DNA from 2 places in the Halomonas koreensis genome. Region 2 is predicted to be linked to the other one. Evidence: predicted binding sites of a transcription regulator. Region 2 holds the regulator's gene; the other holds the start of a gene.
The links. The regulator FliA, encoded in region 2, starts transcription of late flagellar genes. The targets are predictions, from matches to a motif close to CTAAAGTTNNNNNNNNNNCNGCCGATA.
Positions count from the first base shown of each region.

Region 1 (3,397 bases), on a different contig from region 2:
TTGGCCGGCTCGCGCTGGCGCACGAAGACCGAGTCCTTGGCCAGGGCCAGGTGGACCCGGGCGTCGGCCACCGGCCCCAGGGATTCCATGGAGCGCGACAGCTCGCCCTCGAGGCCGCGCTGGTAGTTGACCTGCTCGGCGAACTGGCTGATGCCGAAGGCCTGGTTCTCCATCAGTTCCAGGCCGACATTGCCACCCTGGGGCAGGCCCTGGGCGGCCAGCTGCAGGCGCAGGGTATGGACGCGGTCGGCCGGCACCATCAGGGCCTGGCCGCCCTGGCTGAACTTGTAGGGCACCTGCTGGCTGTCGAGCTCGGCGATGATCTGGCCGCCGTCGGCCTCGCTGAGGTTGCTGAACAGCACGCGGTAGGTGGACCCGCCCGCCCAGAGCAGCAGCGCGATCACCACGGCGATCACCGCGGCGCCGACGATCAGCAGGGCGACCAGGGGGCTGCCGCGCAGCTGCTGGGTCAGCCGCGCGAAGGGGGATGTGGAGGCTTGCGGCCTGCCGGAGGACGAACCGGTGGCGGTGGCGCCACTGCTCATGAGCGCCTCCCGGCATCTCGGCTGGCCGCGGGCTTGAAGGATGAGGACATCGCTGCGTTCCGTCTATCGCGATTCGCCGCCCCCGTGGGGCGGAACTGTGATGACGGCCATTATCCGTAGCCCTGTGCCACCCAAAGGTGAGAAAAGCCTGACTTTTGGTCGGCAATTGGCGGCATGGCGGCCCCGGCCGGGCTGCTAGCCTGACGCTCACTGAGATCATCACGACCCGGAGGTCATCGAATGAGCGCGCCCGCCCTCGCTTCCGCCCTCGCCCAGATGCAGTCCCTGGCCACCCAGGCCGGCGACGCCGCCGCCGGGCAGCGCCTGTCCACCGTGGCCGGCGACCAGGACGGCTTCGCCGGCGAGCTCAAGGCCTCCATCCAGCGCATCAACCAGCTCAAGCTGCAGGCCGGCGACACCGCGCGCGCCTTCCAGGCCGGCGAGCCGGGCGTCGAGCTGGACGACCTGATGGTCGACATGCAGAAGGCCAGCGTGGCCTCCGAGATGGGCGTCCAGGTCCGCAACCGGCTGGTCACCGCCTACAAGGACGTGATGAACATGCAGGTCTGATCAGGCCTCCTCGCGGATCAGCTGGCCCTGCACCTCCTCCAGCCGCTCGGCCACCCGCAGTACCTCCTCGGCGGGGATCTGGCGGATCAGCTCGCCGGTCTCCCGGTCCACCAGTCGCGTGATCAGGCGCGAGCTGTCCTCCTGTAGCTCGAACTCCACGCCGTAGGGGCGCATCACCTCGTTGACGCGCTGGACGGGCGCCACCAGCTCGCCCCGTTGCGGCGCCTGCTCGGCCGCGGTCTCGGGCGCCTCTCCCGGCGCCCAGGTCGCCAGGACGGTTTCCACGCGGCGACGCGTCGGCGTGGCCTCCGTCGATGGGGTAGACGCGGCGGCGGCGCTCTCGTTCACGGAAGGTGTCATGGACGCGATTCCTTTTGTTCTGCCAATGGTCCGATTCGTTACCGGTTATCGGCCGATGTCGGCGTCGCTTTAGCCCGATCCCGTGGCCGCGTCGTCTGCCGCCTCGCCATCGGAATGTCATGAAGCGCTGATATAACACCGCGTCAGGCCGGTAGCCGGCCGTCCGACCATCAGCGACAGGATCTCCGATGCGACTTCTCGATCGACTGACCATCCGGCTCAGCTGGAGCCTGGTACTGATCGCCTTCGGGGCGATCATCCTGGGCACCGGGGGCCTGGGGCTCTACGCCAACCACCATGGCCACGCCGCCTTCACGGACCTGCGCGAGCGCCAGGCGCAGCAATCCCGCGCCCTGCACCAGGCCTATATCGCCACCCTCCGGGCCCAGGTCGCGATGGATCGCGCCGCCCACCTGCTGCGCGTGCCCTCCTTCGATCGCCCCGGTCCGGTCATCGAGCAGGCCCAGGCCTACATGGACGAGGCCAAGGCGGCCTTCGAGCGCTTCCGCGCGGTGCCCGTCGCCGACGGCCAGCAGGAGGCGGTGGAGGCCCTGACCTCGCGTTTCCAGTCGCTGTTCAGCACCGGCCTGTCGCTGCAGCTGATGCTGCTCGAGGAGGAGGACCCGGGCGGCTACGACTCCGGCAAGTCCCGGGTGGCCGACATGAGCCAGGCCTTCATGGACGGGGCCGATGCCTTCTTCGCCGCGGCGGCCGAGCGTGGCGACGCCCTGGCCGGGCGCTTCAACGCCATGGCGGACTGGCTCAACCTGGCCCTGGGCGCGGCCCTGGCGGGCGCGCTGCTGCTGGTGCTGGTGGTGGTCTGGGGCGTGCGGGCCAACGTCATCCGGCCGCTGTCGCGGATCATCGACCACTTCCGCCGCCTCGCCGACGGCGACCTGGCGACCCCGGTGGAGGGCCGCGGCGACAACGAGATCGGCCAGCTCTATGCCGAGCTGGATGGCATGCGCCGGGCGCTGGCGGAGACCGTGGAGCGGGTGCGCGACGGCGGTGACCGGGTGCTCGACAACGCCGCTCGCCTGAGCGAGGGCAACCAGGAGCTCGCGGCGCGCACCCAGCAGCAGGCCGCGTCCCTCGAGCAGACCGCCTCCAGCCTGGACGAGATGACCGCCTCGGTGGCCGAGACCGCCGGCCATGTGCGCGAGGCCAACGCCCTGGCCGACCAGGCCACGGACAAGGCCCGGCAGGGCAGCGACGGCGTGAGCGCCTTCGTCGAGACCATGGGCGAGATCCGCGAGCGATCGACTCGCATCGGCGAGATCGTCGGCCTGATCGACGATATCGCCTTCCAGACCAACCTGCTGGCGCTCAATGCCTCGGTGGAGGCCGCCCGGGCGGGCGAGCACGGGCGCGGCTTCGCGGTGGTGGCCGGCGAGGTCCGCCAGCTGGCCTCGCGCAGCGCCCAGGCGGCGCGCGAGATCCGCGAGCTCATCGAGGCTTCCCGGGCCAGCGTCGAGCGCGGCAACGGCCTGTCCCACCGGGCCAGCGAGGACATGGTCGCGATCCTCGACGCCACCCGCGGCCTCGGCGAGCGCATCGATCGCATCGCCCAGGCCGCGACCGAGCAGCACCGCGGCCTGGACCAGGTCAACCAGGCGATGCACCAGATGGGCAGCGTCACCCAACGCAACACCGCCATGGTCGAGCGGGCCAATCGCGCCGCCGAGGCCCTGGAGGACGAGGCCGGACGCATGCGCGACTTCACCGCCCGCTTCCGTCTGCCGGAGGCCGGCGCCCGGCCGGCGGCGATCGCGGTCGACGCCCCGGGCGCCCAGGCGCCCGGCGAGGCCGAGGCAAGGGACACGCGGGGCCTGGAGGCCCTGCCCGCCTGAGGAGAGACGACGCCATGCCAGAGGTCACCCGCGACGCGCAGCCGACCCCGGAGACCATGATCGATCACGAGG
Region 1 is NZ_JARWAK010000004.1:147,003-150,399, reverse strand. It holds gene fliF (flagellar basal-body MS-ring/collar protein FliF) at 1-545, opposite strand, end outside; gene fliE (flagellar hook-basal body complex protein FliE) at 786-1,115, shown strand; gene QC818_RS06575 (flagellar protein FlaG) at 1,116-1,475, opposite strand; gene QC818_RS06570 (methyl-accepting chemotaxis protein) at 1,664-3,325, shown strand; gene QC818_RS06565 (bifunctional diguanylate cyclase/phosphodiesterase) at 3,340-3,397, shown strand, end outside.
Region 1: the regulator FliA is predicted to act here: its motif matches at 1,522-1,548, upstream of QC818_RS06575 (flagellar protein FlaG).

Region 2 (3,397 bases):
AGCCCCTGGCCCACGGCCAGGGCCGCCTGGCGCGCCGGGGACGCGATCTCGTCCTCCCGATCCCCGGGCAGGCCGTAGCTGGCCATGGACAGCAGCAGCACGAACAGCGTGATCAGCAGCGTCAGCACGTCCAGGTAGCTCATCAGCCAGCTCTCGCCGTCGCCCTCTCCCTGGGCGGGCGGCGCGATCGCCTGGCGGGTGTCGTGATCAAGCACCCTGGCCGGCCTCCTCGTCGCGCGACACCGGCCGCTGGGGATCGCGGATCTCGTCGTGGTAGTTGGCGACGAAGGAGTTCAGGGTCTCCTCGATGAACGACGGCAGGCGCCGCTTGGTGATCAGCGAGATGCCCTCGAGCACCATGTTCATGGCGATCAGGCGCTCCTCGGTGCGGCGCTCGAGCTTCACGGCGATCGGCTTGAACACCAGGTTGGCCAGCAGGATCCCGTAGAAGGTGGTCAGCAGCGCCACCGCCATGCGCGGCCCGATGACGTTCAGGTCGCCGGCCTCCATCACCTCGAGCATGTTCACCAGCCCCACCAGGGTGCCGATCATGCCGAAGGCCGGGGCGTAGGTGGCCATGGTGCGGAAGATCTGCGCCTCGGCGTGCTCGCGGGCCTTGAGCCGAGCGATGCGCCAGCGCAGCAGGTCGAAGATCTCCTCTTCCTTGGTGTTGGCGATGACCAGCTGGATGCCGGTGCGCAGGAAGGGGTTGCGGGTCTGCTCCAGGGCCGCCTCCACGGCCCGCACGTCGCCCTTGAACCACAGCCGCGACATGTCCACCAGTTCCTTGATGTCGTCGCGGGTGTAGGTGTTCTCGCGGCGGAAGACCAGCCCCACCAGGCGCACCACCCGCACCACCTCCTTGAGCGGATAGCTGATGAAGGTGGCGGCCAGGGTGCCGGCCAGCACGATGGCCAGCCCCGGCAGGTTGACGAAGCTCTGCGGCGACTCGGCGGTGAACAGCAGCACGCTCGCCAGCAGCACGATGCTCGCCAGGATCCCGATCAGCGTGGACGGATTCATGTGGGCTCCCTGTCTCTAGGACGACGGACAATGAGTGGTCATCGGCGCGAAGGCCGAAAGCTTGAGGGATGGCCGGCGAGAGAGGACATCTCGCCCGCGCCTCAGGCGTCGCGCAGCTTGCCGCGCAGCCGCCCCACGGCCTGGCTGTGCAGCTGGCAGACCCGGGACTCGGTGACGCCGAGCACGGCGCCGATCTCCTTGAGGTTGAGCTCTTCCTGGTAGTAGAGGCCCATCAACAGCTTCTCGCGTTCGGGCAGGGCCTCGATGGCCGCCACCAGCCGGGCGCGCTGCTGCTGATCCACCAGCTGCGCGAAGGGCGTCTCGGGGGCACCGTCCTCGAGCATGCGCCCCTCGCCGCCCTCGGCCATCAGTTCCTCGAAGGGCAGCAGCTGGCCGCTGTTGGTGTCGCTGAGCAGCCGGCGATAGGCCTCCAGGTCCATGTCCAGGGCGGCGGCGATCTCGGTCTCCTCCGCCGGTCGCCCCAGCTCCTGTTCCAGGCGACGCGCCGCCTCGTCGGCGGCTCGGGCGTTGCGGCGCACGCTGCGCGGCAACCAGTCGCGGCTGCGCAGTTCGTCGAGCATGGCGCCGCGGATGCGCTGGCTGGCGAAGGTCGCGAAGCTCGCCCCCTGGGCGGCGTCGAAGCGCCCCAGGGCCTCCAGCAGGCCCACGGTGCCGGCCTGGATCAGGTCGTCCAGCTCGATGCTGGCCGGCAGGCGGACCTGCAGCGCCAGGGCCTGGCGACGCACCAGGGGCATGTAGTCATCCAGCAGCGTGTCCTGTTCGATCTTGCCTTGTGCGGTATACATACGTGCCTCGGCCTCTTGCGAGCCTCACCGATAATTGACGATCACCTGCAGCCCCTGGACGCGGACCGGGCCGGCGCCGTCCGGGGCGAAGCGGAAGCGCAGCGCCTCGCCGGCGGGCAGCCCCGCCAGAGCCCGGGTGCGCCCGCGCCGGGCGGGCAGCGTCACGCAGCCGGCCGGATGGCAGAGCCGGGCCCGCAGCGCGGCCCCGGCCGGCACCCGGTAGCGCCAGCGCACCTCGACGACGCGCCCGCCGGCCGCCGCCGGGGGCGGCGTCAGTGCCCGGCTCGGGGTTTCCCGGCCGGCCACGGCGGCCCGCACCCCGGGCGCCTCGGCGGCCCAGCTGCCCGACGCCGACGCCGGCGCGGCCAGCAGCCAGCCCAGCAGGGCCGCCCCCGCCATGGCGCCCCGCCTCATGCCATCACCAGCAGGTCGATGCCCAGGTAGCGGCCCGCCGCCTGGCGCAGGTTGTCGAGCAGGCCGAGGCGCGACATGCCGGGCGGGTGTACCGCCAGCAGCCGCCGCGGCCCGCCGGCGGCCGCCAGGCGGGCCAGCACCCCGAAGGCGCGGCGAAAGGCCTCGGCGTCGCCGCCGACCCACAGCGCCCAGCGCGGCTGCTGCTCGGCCAGGGCCGCCAGGTGGGGGCTCGACACGGCCAGCGGCACCACCTTCCAGCGCCGCGGGTCGCCCACCCAGCGGCGGCCGCGGCCGGCCCACTCCTCGAACAGCTCGGTCACCCGGGCCGCCTGCTCCGCCGAGGTGTCGGGCAGGCCGACCACCACCAGGGTCGTGGTCGGCGCCGGCTCGGCGGCGGGCGATTCCGGCGCCTCGACGGGGGCCTCGACCGGGGCCGCGGGCGCCGCGCCCTGGGTCGTCCGGCCTTCCCGCTCGGCCCAGGCGCGCAGCCCGGCCGCCTGATCCCCGGCGATCACCGCAGGCCCTCCAGGCCCGCGGCGCCGACGTGGCGGATGGCGTCACGGGCCATGAACAGGTACAGCAGGCCCTCCAGCAGGGCATGCTCGCGGCGCCGGCGGCGCCCGCCCGGCAGCGCCAGCAGCTCGCCGCGCAGCTCGTCGGCCTCGGCGTCCTCGGCCTGATCCAGGTGACAGGCGGCGGCGGCCAGGCCCGCGGCCAGCAGCTGGCGCACCTCGGCATCGGTGTCGTCCGGCAGCAGGGCCTGCAGCCGCTCCCAGGCGCGACGCACCTGGCGGGGCAGGGCCTCGCCATGCAGCCGGCCGAGCAGCAATGGCAGGGTGTCGGCGGCGGCGGTCAGCGGGGTCAGCCAATAGCGCTGCCCCAGGGCGCGGCCGCTCTCGGGATCGTCCAGGACCGCGACCCAGGCCATCAGCGGCTGTCGCGACGGCCCACCACGCTGCCCCGCGGGGCCCGCCTCCACCGGCAGGGCGGCGAAGCGCGCCCGGGCGGCCTGGCCGCGGAAGCGACAGCGGCGCTCCCCGGCGTGCTCGGCGAGCGCCGCCAGCTCGGACAGTGCACGGCGCTCGCCGGCGTGATGCACCCGCTGGCCGGGCCGCGCCTGGCAGAGCCAGGGCGCCCGGGCCTCGTCCAGCCAC
Region 2 is NZ_JARWAK010000006.1:141,038-144,434, forward strand. It holds gene QC818_RS08870 (OmpA/MotB family protein) at 1-215, opposite strand, end outside; gene QC818_RS08875 (motility protein A) at 208-1,023, opposite strand; gene QC818_RS08880 (RNA polymerase sigma factor FliA) at 1,125-1,829, opposite strand; gene QC818_RS08885 (flagellar protein FlhE) at 1,854-2,243, opposite strand; gene QC818_RS08890 (hypothetical protein) at 2,240-2,758, opposite strand; gene flhF (flagellar biosynthesis protein FlhF) at 2,755-3,397, opposite strand, start outside.